3 regions of the Deinococcus sp. QL22 genome follow, and region 1 is predicted to be linked to each of the others. Evidence: riboswitches for the same ligand, from Rfam matches in the RefSeq annotation. Region 1 holds a riboswitch; each other region holds the start of a gene.
What was found. Region 1 has a riboswitch for cyclic di-GMP ahead of M1R55_RS19645 (PxKF domain-containing protein). Riboswitches for the same ligand answer to the same signal wherever they lie in the genome.
Positions count from the first base shown of each region.

Region 2: it holds a riboswitch for cyclic di-GMP, as region 1 does, so the genes downstream of both, M1R55_RS21830 (hypothetical protein) here and M1R55_RS19645 (PxKF domain-containing protein) in region 1, are expected to answer to the same signal.
Region 3: it holds a riboswitch for cyclic di-GMP, as region 1 does, so the genes downstream of both, M1R55_RS16945 (hypothetical protein) here and M1R55_RS19645 (PxKF domain-containing protein) in region 1, are expected to answer to the same signal.

Region 1 is NZ_CP097151.1:60,088-66,083, forward strand. Features, by position in the region: gene M1R55_RS19645 (PxKF domain-containing protein) at 1-3,178, opposite strand, end outside; cyclic di-GMP riboswitch class II at 3,434-3,517, opposite strand; gene M1R55_RS19650 (hypothetical protein) at 3,699-4,058, shown strand; gene M1R55_RS19655 (hypothetical protein) at 5,034-5,336, opposite strand; gene M1R55_RS19660 (hypothetical protein) at 5,593-5,781, opposite strand.
Region 2 is NZ_CP097151.1:515,388-521,383, forward strand. Features, by position in the region: gene M1R55_RS31835 (DUF429 domain-containing protein) at 209-634, opposite strand; partial or broken gene M1R55_RS32345 (hypothetical protein) at 685-981, opposite strand; gene M1R55_RS21825 (hypothetical protein) at 1,544-1,966, opposite strand; cyclic di-GMP riboswitch class II at 2,953-3,036, shown strand; gene M1R55_RS21830 (hypothetical protein) at 3,105-3,596, shown strand; gene M1R55_RS21835 (hypothetical protein) at 3,653-4,240, shown strand; partial or broken gene M1R55_RS21840 (transposase) at 4,324-5,233, opposite strand; gene M1R55_RS21845 (VIT domain-containing protein) at 5,558-5,996, opposite strand, start outside.
Region 3 is NZ_CP097150.1:187,159-193,154, reverse strand. Features, by position in the region: gene M1R55_RS16960 (diguanylate cyclase) at 1-259, opposite strand, end outside; gene M1R55_RS16955 (IS6 family transposase) at 1,192-1,899, opposite strand; gene M1R55_RS16950 (transposase) at 1,963-2,421, shown strand; cyclic di-GMP riboswitch class II at 2,584-2,668, shown strand; gene M1R55_RS16945 (hypothetical protein) at 2,740-3,282, shown strand; gene M1R55_RS16940 (S8 family serine peptidase) at 3,452-4,282, shown strand; gene M1R55_RS16935 (EAL domain-containing protein) at 4,321-5,996, shown strand, end outside.

The DNA.
Region 1 (5,996 bases):
CTGTCGGCGCGATGAAGCTGACGAGCGCTTGGCTATTGCCCGTGGCATTCACCGTGAGGTTGCCGGAAGTCGTCAGCACGGGGAAGGTTTTGTCCATCTTCACAGCCAGGGTGGCTTCCTTGGTGTTGCCGGCAAGATCCTTACAGGTCGTGTTCACGGTGGTGCCCGCGTTGTCGTTCACGAGGTCAGGAATGGCCGTGCAGGTCACGCCGCCGCTCAGTGCATCGGTGCCAGATGTCTCGAAGCTCACGGCACTCTTGTACCAGCCACTCAGTCCGTTAGGCGCAGCCGGGTTCGGGGTAATGCTGGCGGTCGTGGGGACCGTCTTGTCAATCCGGGCGCTCAGGGTGCGGGTGGTGCTGTTCCCAGCCAGGTCAGTCACCGTGCGGGTCACGACCGTGGGGGTGCTGATGGTGGACTCGGCGCTGGCCGTGAGAGTAAAGGGCGTGTCAGAGGTGTTGGCCAGGCCAGACAGAGCGTCAGTGACGGTGAAGGTCTCGCTCAGGTCGTTGTTGCGCCAAGTGGAGTTCACCATGTCGCTGCCCGAGATCACTGGACTAGTCTTGTCGAGCTTCACGGTGACGATGTTGCTGGTCGCCGTGTTGCCAGCCTGATCGGTCACCGTGTCGCTGACAGGGGTCGTACCCTCCGCGCTGATCAGCTTGCTTGCAGGACAGGAGTCCGTTACGCCTGACATTGCATCCGAGCAGGTGAACGTGACGGTGACATTGTCGCTGTACCAGCCATTGCTATTGGGCGCGCGGTCAGCGGCGGCGCTGATAACCGGGGCGGTCTTGTCAAGCTTGATCGTCAGAACGGCTGGCACGCTGATATTCCCGGCGTTGTCCTTCACTGTTTCACTGATGGCTTTCCCGGTCGTATCAGCAGATACGGTGATTGGCTCGGGGCAAGCGTTCGTGCTGAGGCCAGAGAGGTCGTCAGCGCAGGTGAACTTGACAACGACCGTCTGATTGAACCAACCATTGACGTTCGGGGTGATGGGGGTGGTGCCGTCGGCCGCGAAGGTCGCGGCGCTGATGGTGGGCTTGGTCAGGTCGATCAGGGCACTGACCGTGCGGGTGGTCGTGTTGCCAGACACGTCGGTCACCGTCTTGCTCGCTACGGTTGGTGTGGTGGTGCTGGTCGATTGGGTGCTGACGGACAGGGTGAAAGAGGAATCAGCGGTCATTGCCAGACCAGACAGGGTGTCAGACGCAGCAAATACCTGGGCCAGCGGTTCGTTACGCCAAAGGCTGTCGCTCACGTTTCCAGGCGTCACGGTAGGAGCGGTCTTGTCGAGCTTGACATTGACGCTGTCGGGGAGGCTTTCGTTGCCAGCTTGATCTGTCACGGTAGCGCTCACCAACCGCCCGCCGAAGGGCGTGTCGGAATCGACCACGACAGCTGCTGGGCAGGTGCCCAAAGCGATATTAGAGCCGGGGGTGGCGTCCGTGCAGGTGTAGGACACCATGACATTAGCGTTGTACCAGCCAGCGGAGTTTGGCGCGCGGTCAGCGGTGGCGTTGATGACAGGCCTGGTGGCGTCGCGCTTGACGGTCATCGAGGCGTCGGCAATGTTCCCAGCGATGTCGGAGCAGGTCGTGGTGACAGTGTGGCTGGCCGAGTCGGTACGCAGGGGGGAGACAGTGGTACAGGTGGCTGGGCCGCTCAGAGCATCAGTGTTGGCGCCGACGAAGCTCACGTCCGTCTTGTACCAACCGTTCAGGCCATCCGGCGTGGCAGGAGTGGACGCCAAGCTGGGCGTCGGAGCAGTCTTGTCGAGCTTCACCAGTGCGGAGGCGCTGGCCGTGTTACCGGCACGGTCGGTGACCGTATGACTCACGGTCTGTCCGGCAGTCTCGCTGCTCACGACCACAGGAGCTGGGCAGTCGCCATCCGAACAGGTGAAGATCACTGTTGTGTTGCTGTTGTTCCAGCCAGCAGCGTTCGGCGTGGGAGAAACAGTGGCCGAGATGGTCGGTGCGGTCTTGTCCACTTTCACGGTCAGGCTCTCAAGATCGCTGGTGTTACCGGCGTTGTCTTTAACGGCGCCGCTGACGGTCTGTCCGCTGTCGCCTGTGTCGCTGTTCGCACCCACTGTCACAGCTTCTGGGCAGGCGCCCTCGCCACTGGCGACGATGCCCGAGTGAGCGTCAGTGCAAGTGAACTTGACAACCACCGGCTGTTTGAACCAGCCATTGGCGTTCGGGGTGATGGGGGTGGTGCCGTCGGCCGCGAAGGTCGCGGCGCTGATGGTGGGCTTAGCCAGGTCGATTAGAGCACTGACCGTGCGGGTGGTCGTATTACCAGACACGTCGGTCACCGTCTTGCTCGCCACAGTCGGTGTGGTGGCGTTCGCTGACTGAGCACTGGCGGTCAGGGTAAATGAGGCGTCGGAAGCAACTGCAAGGCCAGAACCGGCGTCGGAAGCCATAAAGGCTTGAGCCAACGGGGTGTTACGCCAAGTGTTCTGCGTAATATTTCCAGGGGTGACGGTCGGCGCGATCGTGTCACTGACGACCACTTGGAAGCTCGCCGGAGTGGTCAGAACCTGATCTGCCGTTCCGTCGGTGCGTCTCCCGCTATCTATGGCTGAACAGGTGATCGTGGTGGAACCTATCGGCAGGTTCAAGCTGCCCTGGTAAGCCTTCGCATCAGCTGGGGTCACGCTGTTGGGAGCATTGACCATAGGAATCGTGGTTGTTCCTACCTTACAGGTTGGGGCGAGGACACCATCTTCTTTGTCGCTGGACAACACCACGAAGCTATAGGGCGTGTTTTGGCCTGTGGCTTCTTTGCTGTCGTTGTTGGGGATGGTTAAGACCGGCGCCGTGTTGGCATCTGCACAACTCGCCACTTTCACGAACACTGTCGCCGTGCCACTTCCCCCATTACCAATTTCCAATGGGTGAGCCCCTGCTGGTGATGGCAGAGGCGTTGCTACCGTCGGCCTTTCGCTAAATGAGCTCCCTGTGTTTACAGGGGCGCCATTGATGACGATCTCAATCGGGACGGAGTATGAGGTCTGGTCATTAGGGTCCGTCTGCGCGGCTACGCTGATTCTTTTCGACGCCTCAGCTCCCCAACTTATCGTGCTACCATTCCATGTCCCAATGAACTTGCTCTTCACCTCGATGCTGTAGCCAGAGCTCTGCCTTCCCTTGACACGGAAGGTCATGGTGCCTGTGGTGGGAGCCGTAGACCCAGAGCAAACAGAAATCGACGTTGTGGCAGAAGCGCCTATCCCGTTCTGATTGTCTTGAACTATTCCCTGTGCCTTTAACGTACCGGATGACACATTTGCCACGTCCGCTACTGACGAGGTGGTCGTCGCCGTGGTGTTAGCCGCTTTCGGCGTTGCATCCTGCGAACAGCCGGCCAACGCGAGCATCGTGAGAATTGGTACCAGAGGGCTGCCTGTCTTCATAAAGGCTCCTTACTGGGCGGGTCTCACCACTCGCTCGCTTTGCCCCAGGTGACCGGATACAGGACAAAGGTCTTCGCGGCCCATCGAATGCCCACAGGGACATCCGAAATGAGGTCGTTCACACCGGGTTTACTTGTGGTTAAAGGTTACTTTAATCCTCTCCTAATAGGGTGGAATTTATCACCTTCACACATTAGACTCACCTTCATTAAGGTCATGGAGCGGGGGAGCCCAGTGTGCAGATCCGTGCCCAACTCCTCACGGCTTTCAAGTGATCTCTACTCATGTCCTCCGGCGTTGTTGCACCAAGGACCTGAATGAAACTCAGCGCCAGACGCTCAGCGATGCGCTGTCGCACGACAGCGAGATCGGCAGTTTTGTCTTTGCCGCCATGAAATACGTCGCCGTGGCTCGGTCGCTGCGGAAAACGAAATTCTCCTTGTTTGAACACCGTTATTTCCGGATGTTCAAAGAAAACGAAACGCTGATTCCCACCGCCACAGAGTGCCTGCAGGGCCTAGTGGACACCACCGTCACCCTCCGCACCGTCCGCCCCCGCCTGTTGCATACGCAGCCTGCGCTCCACGGCAGCGTCGATGTCGACATTGCCCTGAAACTCTTCCAGAACTAGCGGTTCGGTACCGGCTCGCTTCAACACAGTCCTGCTGCAGTTCACATGGGGCTTCACTCCTTGGCCCCCAGACGCCCGCGCCGCTTCTTACCCTGGGGTGCGTGGCGCCCGGCGCTCCTGCCACCTGTGCTCCCTGTGTCCTGGCGGGGATGGGATCACTGTGAACTGAGATTGAAACGGCACAAACGCACCGCCCTTTGCGCTGTCGACCCCTATTTGTAGTGAGAAGCCATACGACATCTATGAAACTAAAACGACATGTTGCTCTAAGAGGGGTTGGGAGGCTGGTTTTCCTGTGTTCGGAGGGTGGACTGTTGCACTCATCATGTCGTTGCAGGTGGAAGACACCATCAGGAGACTGATCAATCCACAAATAACTCGTGCTGGAGAGCGTTAACGCTCTCCAGCACAACGGGCGACATACTCAGTTAGACAACGACAGTTTCACTAGAATTTGACAACCGCTGCCACTGCTGAGCGAGCAGTTGATGAAGCCTGGCACCCACATGCCTCACACGACGGCACCCACAACACTTTGCAGGCGACCCTCCCTGAGCTACCGCACCACCCTGTGGCACACCTCAAAGTTGCCGTGCCAGACAACTGACTGCTTAGGTCAATGGGTTTCAAAATGGGGTTGCGACCGTAAGGCACGAACAAGGCACGCGGCCATCTGGCACTGAGAAACAAAAGAGAAAAACCCCGTCCAGGACGAGGTTTATGGTGGTGCGCCTGAAGGGATTCGAACCCCTGGCCTTCTGATCCGTAGTCAGACCAACTCAAAAAATGGCTTCAGCCCCTCGCGCAGACCCCTGCTACACGTCAAATGTATCACGCCCAGAATACGACAGAAACGCGTGGAGCAACTGATTGACCAAAGCGTGCACTGCATAACGGGATGCATAGGGCACGGGCGAAAGGCCGGCAGAAGAGCGCCCCACCCTTCCACGGGTGGGGCGCTTCAGGCAGGGCGGGCTACTCCAACACACCGTTCCGCACGACCATTGAGAAGAGCTCGTCCTCGCCGTCAGACAGCGCCAACCAGAAGTCTTCCGCGTCCGTCGGCACCCCCGCCTCCCCGTCCGTCATCAGCACTTGCAAGTCATACTCCGAGTCAGCAACCAGCATCTGCATGCCGCCCCCGGTGTCACTGGGATAGAACTCCAGATCATTGGTCAGAGTGCCCCAGTCAATGCCACGCAGGTCAAGCAGAACGGTGTCTTGCTCGTCGCCGGCAAGCTCATAGGCCCGGCAGAGGATGTCTTCTGGCACAGTCATCCCGGCATTCTACGGGTTCAGTGCGCACCAGACATATGTCCGATCGACACCACAACAAGTGCCCCCGCCTGTGCTTCAGGCGGGGGAAGGGTACGCGAGGGCAAGCTGGACGAACTCCAGAGCGCGGTCCTTCCGCGCGGGGTCACCGTTCGTCTCGCTTGGATCAGCACGACAGCCACCGCACGCACCACTGCCGCGCCGCCGTCCACCATCATCAGGCGCGCGAGCCGGGCGGGGGTGAGTGAGGAGTCACTGCTCAACGCGTGCGCGATCTCTGTGCAGCAGTGTCGACGCTCTGGCGGGCCTCTCTTACCTCTGGGGCGCTGAGATCCTGGGTGTCGGTCAGGACACTGAGCCGGGCAGCGAGGTCACCGCCGACCGCCACGAGCCTGGCCTCGGCCGGAGTGTAGTCGTCGGATACCGTTTGTTCGGTTTGGTCTTCCAAGCACATAGGTGGCACACCGTGGGTGGAGACGCCCATGCACACGTGACGCGCCCCGCTCGATCGGCGGGGCGCTGGGGCAGGCGGGGAGGTCAGCTGTAGTCCACGTGTGCTAACGGCCTCCGCAGGGGCGCGGGCGACCCCAGCGCAGCACCCAGGGCGGCGAGCGCGTCCTGCCTACCGATGAGCTACCAGAGCAGCGGCCGACGAGAGACTCG
Region 2 (5,996 bases), 110 kb from region 1:
GGGTCGAATTGAGCTGACCGTTCGTGATCAACCTCAACTCTGCTAGCCCCGCTTTCCAATGGCTAGCATTCAACATGCCCAAACAACCGTACTACTGCTTCTCGTTAACCTGCTCAAAAAGAAGGCAACGCCCCAAATGTTCCGGGGCTGAATAGCCTTCGCGTGGCACGCCTCCAGCTTAAGTACAAGTGGGTGACCTACCAACAGATCAATTCGTTGACTCTTGGGACTGTCGTGGGGCGAGTCCTTCCGTCAGGGCGTCTCCCAGCGGGCGGATGATCCAGCCTTCCACTCGTGCCAGGTCCTGCATCTCCAGCGGGATAGGATCCACCAGGCCGCGGGCGGCAGCCAAGCCCGTGAGGGCGGAGATCAGGGCGTCGAGCAGGTGATCGCTGGCCACCAGAAGGTCCTGCTGCTCAGACGAGCATCGTAGCCAGGGAGCCTGAAGCTTCAGGGCGTCCAGGATGTGTTGCCGAGCTTCGGCGTCCGCCTTATAACTTTTTCCCCCGGCCTTACCACTGGCGTCCACCAGCCCCCACCGGCGTAGACTTGCCTGTGGATAGACCTCGATGACGCCCTGCGCCCCACTGCGGTCCGTGACGCCCAGTGCCTGCAACAACCCCGCGCAGCGCATCGTGGGCAGGGCAATCTTGTCGGTGGACGCAGACCATCTTGGATCAGGTGTCGCTCAGTCTGCCGGTACATCAGCTGGTCCCGGAGGGCATTCGGCCACCCGGGAGGATGCGGCCAGGCGAAGGTCGCCGCCCCTCTCACTGCGTCCACGAAGGCGAGCGGCCAGCCGAATGGCGCGTCAATCGCCACCACCTGCGCCTGCCGGGCAAGCGGAAGCAGTGAAGCGTCGCTCATGTTGGCCGTCAACAGCTGAAGCTCGCTGCCCCCCTCGGTCCACTCTAGGAGTGCCGCGGCGGTATTCAGGGGTTGTGAGGCCAGGTCCACACCCAGGCTGAGGAGGGCAGTCATCCACGCAGTTTAGGGTTCCCGGTCCAGGACAGTCGGGCGTCCTGGACACGCCAACAGCTCAGGAGTCGGATTCTCGCCGCACGCCTGACGCCATCGGCGACGTCGAGCAGCAAAAGGTCTGCCCGGAATCCATGTGGATCACCTGGCTGGCCGTCAGAACTGATCTGAACCATCATCCTCTGCCCACCGAACGAGAGCGGTTTGCAAGACCCGCTCCGTGGTCACTGGATCAAACCCCTCCAAGACCAACGAGGCCTGTACCTCAGCCTGAAGTTGGGCAACTCGTGCCGGGCCCACAGTGGTCAATATTCCACGCATGGACACCTTGAGAGGGTGAGCAGGAGGCAGGGGCGGGGTAAGGCGTTTGGCCATAGAACAACCTCGAAGCAGAAGGCAGGGGACCGGAACAGAGATAGAGGCGAAGTGATGCGGCCCAGAACACCGGAGATAGGTGACGCACTGTGGTTGTAGCAGCAGTACTGTTAGACAGCACCCTTCTATCTATCGATTTCTGCTCTGTCTCTCCTGAGCATAGGGAAGGCCACATCGCATTCCGACGAGCTCATCCGCTCCCGTGCACAGGCTGGCGCTCTCTATCACGCATCCGGGTGTACAAGTCGAGGAGTGCTCGTGCAGCCGGCATCAATTCAGCGCGCTCAGCCAGCTTCAGCTCGTTCGGCTTCAGTTTGTCTGCAACACGCAACCCTTCCGCGAGAATCAGGTAATCCAGCTTTTCCCGCGTGAGGGGGCGCAGGCAGAAACTCCCCGTCTCGAACTGAGGCTGTCCTGTGGCCAGGTCATAGATATACCCGCCTCCCGTGGTCACTGAAGTCGGTGTGACCTCAATCAGGGCCTCAATGCGCCAGGGCCGGCCCCGACGCTCCACGCAGACCAGGCCACCCACGAAAGCCCCCGCGACTTCTTCGAGGTTCGCCGCCACCGCAAGGAGATCGTATTCTCGGGAAAGGGCTACTTTACTGGGCATGAACACGTCCTCTGATGCGGATTCTGCAAAAGGCTGAGTTGTGGCCTGAGGCGCTGGAGAATTGAGCTCGCCACCATCATCCAAGGTTACGTTATGCACGACTGGATGAACGGCAACGTTCAGAACAAGCTTTTATCCGCTGTGCACCTCAAGGATAGCCAGCCCTTTGGCTATCTCTGCGTTCACGATCTTACCGGCAGCATCCACCAGTTGAAAATTGTACACGCAGGGAGAGAGCTCTGGAAGAGCAAATTTACAGCACCACCGTGCGGGCCTGAATGATCGCCAAGACCAAAGCACAGCCAAAAGGCGGGCGTCCAGCACAAACGCAGACCGTAGAACGGTCTGTAGGCTATCGTGAGGCGGTCGGCTCTGGGTGCTTTCATCGCAGAAACACCCTATAGAAGCTACCTCTTCCGTCCATTTCGCCTGTTTTGAGGAGTAGCTGGCCTCTGCCCTTACAGAAATAAATTGGTATTCGAGATTAAAGATACGGGCCCTTGCTCTCAACGAACTGAGAGCCCGTTACTTAGTGACTGTTGCACGGCCCCTTAGAGCGTGCAGGACGTGATCTATGCTCTACGCCTGCTAGGAGAGACCCACCTATCTAAACGCAGTGAGCTGGTCAGGATGCTGGCCGGCGCCCTCGCCCATGCTCTGATGACCTACATTCCCAGCCCTGGTATTGCCGCCTAATATGGAACGCTTGGACGGCAGAAGTAGAAGGCTGTGCAGGAACACAAACACTGGCAGCATAGCTGGCCCGACTGGACACAGACCGCCGCAAGTGGGAAGACCTACGTAACCCCGCTGCTAGCCACCCGAATGCGGTAATAGCAGCCGTGCTGCCAGTACCTTTCACGACTAATGCAAAAGACCACAAAGGGCCAAAAGTAGTCTTTCCATTAATTAAATCGCTTGTGAGTTTTGTAAGAGCTTCGTATGGTTCCTAAAGTAATCTATGGGCACTTCGAACAGAGAACCCTCTGCCGAAGAGATGCAAAGATTCACACGCCATATTCGGGCACCTGGTGTGTGAGGAGCGAGTGGTGCGACCGACTTTTCGTCCAGCGCGACCCTTACATGGGGTTATAGCCGCAGATTTATAGAAGGCACCTGCCTCCATAGGAGTTCTCCCATGCGTAACTTTAAAAGCATTGCCCTGATCGCCGCCCTCGCCTTGAGCAGCGCTGCCTACGCCATAGGCAGCAATTCTGTCAGCGAGAACGAAGCGACCATGACGGTCTCCGCCAACGGTCAGAGTTTGGATTCCGTGAAATTTAGCGTAGGCAGCGGCTCGTTCACCATCCCTACAGCTAACATCCGCTCTGGCGCATCATTTACTATCACCATCCCCGTCAGGAACGACACCAACCGCGCAATCACTGTGACCTCGGCCCACGCGCTGGGTGGCTCACTCGCCAGCGAGTATGTTGCAGTCACAAGTGATAACGCTTCTGGTGTAGCTGTTGCGGCTGGTGCGACTGGATCCGTCCTCTACACGATTACCTTCGACACCCTTGCTAGTGAAGCTGATCGTCTAGCCTTCTCCAATAAAACGATGTCGGTCGCTTTTGACTTGACTGGCACGTCCGCCGACCCCGTCGGGCCAGTAGACCAGAGCTTCTAAACTCTCTCTCTTTTAGGCGAGAAGATTGATCAATCTTCTCGCCTCTGGTCGTTTATATGAAGAGAATCCTCAGTACAATATTTCTTCTTGCCTCATACGCTTCCGCGCAGGTTCCTAACTTCAATATCCAGATTACGCCAGCTCCTCCTCCTCCTCAAGTAGCTGTAGCGCAGAAAATACTTGTTCAACCACAACGAATTGAGAGTCGCCTCAATTCTGGATACACTACTGGTGGGCTGACGTTCACACTTTTCAGCGAGATTGCAACAGAGGTCAGGATTACCTCAAGTGACCCGAGACTCGTTTTCCGATATACGAATAACAAAGTAATATTACCAGCTTACGTTCTACAAAATATTAATGCGGTAGTTCTCGAAGCCCACAGTGGCCATATAACTGTCACTAACAGTGAAGAAAGAGTGCTCGCTGTAGTTCCCTATACCGTTGAACCTGCTAAGAAATTTTCCCAGGGTGCTTACATTAATTATAGTCCATTGGCTAATACTGCTGGACTTACCTATTCAATAGGCTCTGCTGGCACATCGCCACTGCAGCCGAATTGGTCATTGAATGTGGGTATTGGCGTTGGCCTCACCTCACCTTCAATTGATAGCGCTAATATCGGAGTGAGTGTCCGCTGGTAGAAATTCCGGCTCACGGCACGACCTCAGCACCTGACACTTAGAGGAATTGACGTCCCAGTAGGTAGGAGCTGAAGGCAGCTCTAAAAGGCGTCTCTACCCCACCGTACGGCCTCACTCAGGGCCATCCACCCGGTGCGCACCTGACTTCGGATGGCTCGCCCCCGATTGTCAGACCTCGTCAAGGTCTGACGCTGATCTTGCGCCCCGACCCGGGCGATCCAGGCCAAGGCGATGCACAGCAACCCGAGCAGCCTCGAAATCTGGTCGGCGGCGGTCATATGCGTGACTTCCAGGTTCAGTCCCCTCGATTTGAGGGCCGAGAACGCACACTCGATGCCCCACCTGAGCCGGTACGTTTGAAGAACGTCCCTGACAGGCAAATCCGAAGCGACGATCACCCTATCCCCCACAGGGGACAGGGTGATGGCCACCTGCATCCAGCCACCGTACACCCAGGTCCGCTCAAAGAGCGTCCGCACTTCACCGGGTTTCAGGTAGGTGAACACGTCACGGACAAGTTCATCTTCAATGCGGGTGTTTTCCCGGATGCGCAGACACTGCCGGATCTGTTTCCAGCGCAGGAAACAGCACCATTCTTGCCCAATGAACTCTCGGTTGGCGATCAAGACCGCCCAGCGTTTGGCAGGGAACACTTTGAGCAGTCGAGCCACCAAAAGAATGCGGGCTGCGGTGCAGCTGTTCCCCTGGTGAGGGAGGACTGTCCACACCAGCGGGATCACGGCGCCCCCGAGGAGGGCGCCCAAGACAAGAATATGGAGAGGGGCCTGACTGTCATGCCAGGTCGTGCGGTCCATCATCAAGGTGAGCTTACGGTCGGGGAGCAAGGGAAGTAGGACGTCACAGACGTCCTGCAGGGTGATCTGAGCATCGTGGCACGATGCGAGTTCTGGACTTCAGAGGAGCGTCCCGGGGCAGATGGAGAGCGATCTTGCGGTGGAAGGTGGATTCGGCCTGGAGAAGTGCCAGGAGCACTTCAGCCAGCCGCTTCAGGCATCCATTCGGCGGTGTGGGAGACGGGTTTTGAGATGGGCGGCGAGCGTGTCAGTATGCAGCAAGGCGGTTTCGGTGTTCGTCACAGACTCTGATGTTGCCCTTTGCCATGTGGCACTGCGTCTAAGACGCCATTTGCCTCAAAGTGTCAGGGGCTGAGAGGTACGCAGAATTAAGGTATCCCAGTACGTCCGATTAAGACAACACACCCTTTTAGAAAAGGCGCCTGAACTTGAGGCAACTGCCGATTACACCGACCCAACCGCAGGTGCGTTCCCAAAACCCTTTGCTGTTGAGGAGAAAGATTCACTTCACTGTGAACTCGCCGACGAGCAACTGGTCTTTTTTGTCCTTCAGGCGCAAGGTAATAAGTTGCTCGCGCTCGCCCGAAGTTCCGAAGCCTGTGATGACCTTGACTTGCAGGGTAACGGTGCCAGACAGCAGCTGCTGATTCTCTCCAAAATAATCCATCTCAATGGTATATCTTCCCGGCTTCGCATCGCGCAGGGAAAAAACCTCTGGGCCGTACCCACCCGTAAAATCCTTGGAAAGCTGTCCACCTTGGGTGCTCAGAGGCGCACCGTAATAGACGCGGTCACCGTTCGGGTCGGTCACCCACATGTCCAAGTCGGTGTTGTCCGCGTCCCAGGTCGCCACCACCCGGACGTCCAGTGGGTGTGCACCTTTCAGACGAGGATCCATGAAGGTCGTCGAGACGGCTTTTCGGCCACGGCTGACAATGGCG
Region 3 (5,996 bases), on a different replicon from region 1:
CCAGCACCAGGAGGTGCAGAGCCCCCACGAGCGCGTAGTGTCCCGGAACAGTGCGGAGCCACAGCAGGAAGGCCACGTTCTTGACAATCAGCAGGGCCAGCCCGGTTTTGACCCCAGGTGTCCAGCCCAGTGGAAAGCCTACCGTCAGCCCGAAGATTGACGTCGCCAGCGACAAGCCTACAATCGCCATCAGCGCCTGACGACGAAACTGTTGCTCGTGCCAGGAAGGCCTGTGGGTCTGGAGGGCGAAAGGCAACATTGATGCATCGTATGCGGCGGCGCATGACAGAAGCGTTGCGAACACAAACGTCAAGACAGTTGACCAGAGGCTTGCGCTTGTAGAGGTGGTGTTGCCTGACTTCGGGTCTGGGAATGAGGAGGGCAGGGGTAACCTGATCCTCAGATCACCCCTGCTGTGAGTCCAGTGAAGGCAACAGCTCTACATTGTTTTATCGGATGTGTTCAGATCACGGGTGTGACGACCCAGCGGACGAGGACTGGACACTAGGGCAGACCTCATGGGTGGAGTGAGGATCTTCTGCACGTCCACCACGTTGAGGCCAAGTGTTGTAGCGAGTCTCTCCGCGTCCCAGCCCTTAAAGACTTTTGCTACAGCAAGTTCCCCAATGCCGAACTTCAGCCCCTGCAATTTCCAGACTGCTGGACCATGATGGATTGGATCAAATCCGTTCACCTGGTGATCCCCAATTCACCACATATCTCCAACGCCCTACTCCAACTCCACATTGAGTAATTGAACATGACTTAATATATCTTTCAAGAGATCAAAGGGTGATTACAATCCTGCGCAAGGAAAGACAAGGCAAAGAGGATGAGCCTTGAAACCCTCAGTGAAGCTCGTGTTGGACGCGAAAAATTTGGTTGACGCTCAAAGCGAGCCGCTAGGGGTATCCAGCCCCTCCCCCCTCTTTATTAACAGTCAGCCGGGGTGAGTCGGCGCTACTTCATCGTGATGCAAGTTCAGTACTCGAAAATAAAGTGATATATGTTACCAATGGTTTAGCTTGATGAAACTGTTTGCTTCCCTGGCCCGTCTGGCTCTCCCAATCTACGAAGCAGTACCGAACGAGGCCGAAGCAGGATGCAATAGACGTCCTCCGAAAGTGGCCCGGCAGGTTAGGTGGCCTTAACTGGTATCACAGCAAGCTGAGGGCAGGGGTGGCTTGAGGCTCAGGCCACCCCTGCTGCAACCGCAGACCACGTCTGAAACACGTGCTTTTGATGTTGTCTTCCGGTTGATGCGGAAACGCCCCTTCGCGAGTGCTGGTGGAGGTTAGTGATGCAGGCGTGCAAACTCAGAAATGATTGAGCGCGTTTTCGCCGCCCCAACCCCTGCTGACTTCGCTCCTGTCGCCGAGTGGGGCGGTGTTCTTGCTCAATCAGATTGTTGCACCGGGCCGTGAAGATCACCTTCTGGTAATTGACGTCTCTCAAGCTCGGAAGCTCCCAGATGGCCACCCCGTAGTTCCGCAGCCCATCGGTGTGAATGACCTCTGGAACGCCGTGTTCACCCAGAAGTATGGTCAGGAACGTCTTCGCAGCTTCAGGATCGCGATGCCGTTGAAAAATGCCCTGCACGGAACCGTGCTCGTCCACCGCGCGCCACAACCGATGCCGGCCACCAGCTATCGTCGTACAGACCTCATCCAAGAACCACCGGGAACCCCGGCGGGATTCCCGGTGACGTAGGTCTTCAGCAAAGCGCGGTTCAAACTTAATACACGATTCGCGCAGCGTCTCGTGGCTCACCTCGATACCGCGCTGGTGAAGCAGCTCCTGAACATCTCTATAACTCAAAGGGAAGCGGTGGTCGAGCCAGCCCGCGGGCTGGCTCATCGTCATCGGGAAGCGGGGGCGATAAGGCTTGGCGTCGGTCACGGCGAATCAGCCTACGCTATGCCTATCAAGGCAACACAGCCTCTTGGCCTGATTCAGGAACGTGTGGCGTTCCTGAAAGTGCAGGTCGAGACCTTGGAGAAAGCGGTGCATACGCTAAAAGAGACTGATGGTTTTCTGGGTGAACCTCTGTCCCTGTTGATGACGATTCCCGGTTATGGCTTTCTCAGTGCAGCAAGTGTCTGGGCGCAAACGGATGGTTTCGCGCTGCTGGAGAGGGGGCGAGATTTCTACTTATGCAGGAATTGCCCTGAACCTTTTGAAGCAGGAAGCAGTATTCATCGACGTGAACGCATTTCCAAGACTGGGAATGCTCATCTCAGCCGGACAGCGTACCTCGCCGCCTTGGGCGCTCAACGTTCCAAGAGTCGGATGGACGACTTTTACCATTACATCCGTGCCGAGGGCCAGCCGCCTAAAGCCGCTTTGGTCGCCCTCGAGCGCAAACTCCTGCGGACGGGCTTAGCCGTCGTGAAGTCGGGCCAGCCCTATCAAAAGGCCTAGCGACGACCTCAGTTTCCTCGTCCTTCTGGCCCTTGACCGCTCGGCCGAATGACGCTATCTGCTGATCGTGCATACCCCCACTGGGGGAATAGCCCAGTCGCGCATTGCTTCAGGGTGTGGGATATGCTTCAATCTTTTTCATCAGTACAGCTCCTTTAGGATCTGGCTGGTAGAGGCAATGAGGCGTGGTCCTGTATTCGGGCACCTGGGACGCGCGGAGCCAGTGGTGCGACCGACTATCTGTCAAGCCGTTGAGAAAATGACGGCGTCCTTAACCCCAGTATTGGGAGAGCGCTGATAGAGCGCTCAGGAGCATGCATGAAAACTATTGTTCGGAGCGAATCAGTGGCCGGTTTGACCCTGACAGTGCGCACTACCTTTGATGGCCGTATGGCCCACGGCACCATTGCTCTGGGCAACGATGTTCCTGGTGGAGACGGCATTTGGGTTCAAGCGAACACCCTAGATGACGCCGTCACAGACATTATGGGGCAGGTTCGGCGGTTGGCCATGAACAGCTACGAGCAGTATCGGGCGGCCGACTTACTCAACTCAGCCGTACAGTTTTTGCTGCCCGTGAGTGAGAGTGGTCATGCCAGCGCCTTCGACTGCTGGCTCCTGAACCGGCTGATCGCGCGTTGTCCATCCTTTCAAGTCGGTTGGACGCCCCTGCCGGGCTCCGCGGCGAACTTCCGGCTGAGCTGCGAGCGCTCAACCATTTCCGTTGAGGTGGCCTCGACACAGATGCCCCACACCTGTTGTACGGGTGTAGTGACTGCGATCGACGCCTACACGGTGATGACGGTGGTGCGTGGGCTGGCCCGGCAATTGCCCGCTTCTGCCGCTGAAGCGGCGGACTGAGAGGCTGCTGATGTCCCGCGTCTTCCTGCTCCTGTCGGCGCTGTTTCTGGGGGCCTGCGGTAAATCCTCCCTCCCTCCCAGCTCCATGCTTCCACTCTCAGTGGCTAGCCTTTCTGCCTCTCCTTCACCGCTCTCGGCAGGGCACAGTTTCTCGTCCAGTGGAGCCCGCTTGTGGGCTGAGGGCGCCCGTCTCTGGGGAGAAGGAGGAACTTCTGTCCTGTCCAGCAACACGGCTTGGCTGCAGCAGGTCAAGGCCCAGGAGGCACAGGCCCAAGCCGGCAAAGGCGTAACGATTGCTCTGCTCGATTCGGGCGTTGATTTCACTCATCCCATGTTGCGGAGTGTCCTGCTTCCTGGGCATGACTTCGTAGACGCAGACGGGAATGCTTCAGAGCAGGGGAACGAAACCGACCTGATCTACGGACATGGCACTGCCGTTGCTGGGGTTCTACAGCAGATGGCACCCGCTGCCAGAATTCTACCGCTGCGGGTTTTGGGGACTGATGGATCTGGTCAAGCCGCCCATGTGGCTCAGGCAATTCGGCTGGCAGTCGATGAAGGCGCGCACATCATTAATTTGAGTGTCGCTGGGCCGGTGTCGAGTGAGGGCGTTCGGGCCGCCCTCCAATACGCAGCATCAAGGAACGTTTTGGTGGTTGCCGCAAGTGGGAACAATGGAGGGAGCGCGCCTCAAGCTCCTGCAGATGCCTTGAACCATAAAAATCGTCTTGGGGATTTTGGACTCTCGGTCACCGCAGTGGATCAGAGTGGTCATCTGCCCCTCTGGAGTACTCGGGGAGGAGAGGTACAAGCTCCTGGGGTCAACATTCACACGGCTTATCCGGGCGGCCGCCTGGTCACGGCCAGCGGTTCCTCGTTCGCTGCGCCTGTGGTCTGTGGCGCCCTTGCCCTTGCACTGGCCCAAGGAAAAGAAGCTCAAACCCTCGCTGCTCAACTTTCCTCGGGGAGACTGCTCGACGTAGAGGCGTTGCTGAAGTGACCCATGCGGTTGCGTCCGCCGAAAGCTGGTCTCACACCATGAGTCCCTTGTGTGACCAGCTGTTGGGTCAGGCCCGGGCGTTACGAGGGATTGATGACTTACGGGCCATCCTCCTCTTTGAACAGGTGATCGTGCTGGCTCGGAGACAGCACACTCCTGCGGCACTCGCGGACGCCCTCAACGGTTTGGCTGGTTTAGAGCATGCCCGTGGCGACAGTCCGGGCGCGCTGCTGCATCTCGAAGAAGCGCTCGCGGTTCGGGAGGCCGCCCAAGATGATGAGGGCGCAGCTGTCGTGCTGTGCAATCTCGGCGCCGTCTACCTCGACTTAGGAAACTTCAATACAGCGCTGGAGCACTTGTTGCGTGCACAGGCGACCTCAGTTCAGACCACGCCATCGCGTGCAGCGGTGGTGGCCGGAAACCTGGCCCGGACGTACGACGCCCTCAACATGAGTCAGGAAGCCCTCGTCTGCTCGACCCAAGCGCTGCAACTGACGCAGGATGCTGGACTGGTTCCTGCTGAGACTGCAGTGTCGATCAATCACGCAGACCTGCTGCGCCGTCACGGCGACTTTGCGCAAGCGGGTACACTGCTGGAACGGGCCCTTGAATTGGTCGAAGGCTGCGGCATCCTGGCTGCCAGCTCCCTTCAAGGTCTAGGACAACTGCGCCGCGACGAAGGCCGCCTACCTGAGGCGTTGAGTGCTTTTCGGGCGGCGCTGCACATGGCTGAGGAGGAACAGGATCTTGACGTGATTCTGGAAGCGCGCTGCGGCGTCGCGCAGACCCTGCTGCAGTTGGAGCGGCCTCAGGACGCACTCGTCTTATTGGAAGCGGCCCTCACGGATGCTCTGGCCACTGGCCGCGCACGGATCTATGCCCGTGCGCTGAAGCTGCAGGCCCAAGCCACGGAGCAACACGGGGATCTGAAAGCGGCCCTGACCCTCTGGCAGCAGGCACATGCAGCCGAGACAAACGTGCTCCAAGCTGAGGCAGAGAAACGGACTCGGGAGTTGACCGCGCGCGGCGAGCTGGAAAAGGCCCGCGCCAAACTTGAGCACGAGCAGGCCCGCTATGAAGCTGAGCGTGAAGCCAAGGAGAAACAGGCCCGAGAACAAGCGGCCCGCTTGCAAGAGCTGGAACGCTTGGCTCTGTACGACGCGCTCACGGCTCTCCCCAACCGCCTGCTGCTCGCCGAACGGGTGTGCGCCGCGCTGAAAACTGCTGCTCAGCAAGGCGAACAGGTCATGCTTGGCGTTCTAGATCTCAATAAATTCAAGGAGGTCAATGACACGCATGGCCACCAAACGGGAGACTTACTGCTTCAGCAAGTCGCGCAGCGACTGATCGGCGCTGTCGATCCTGAACACACCGTCGCCCGAACAGGCGGCGACGAGTTCGTGGTGCTGATGCCCGGAGTGAACAACCGGAATAGGCAAGAGGTGGCCAGGCAGTTGCTGGAGGCCTTTGACGACCGCTTCTATCTGGATGGAATAGAACTCTCGATGCGCCCGAGTGTGGGATTGGCCTGCTATCCCCAGGACGCTTCAGACCTGGCTGGCCTCTTGGAGCGTGCCGACCAAGCGATGTACCGTGCGAAAGCCCGGGGCAGCGGTTTTGAGTTTGGAGGCACTTCGGTTGGACTCGCGCCTGCGACGTTGGAGGCGGCCCTGCACGGTGCCCTGAGGGCAGGTGAGCTGCACCTCGAATACCA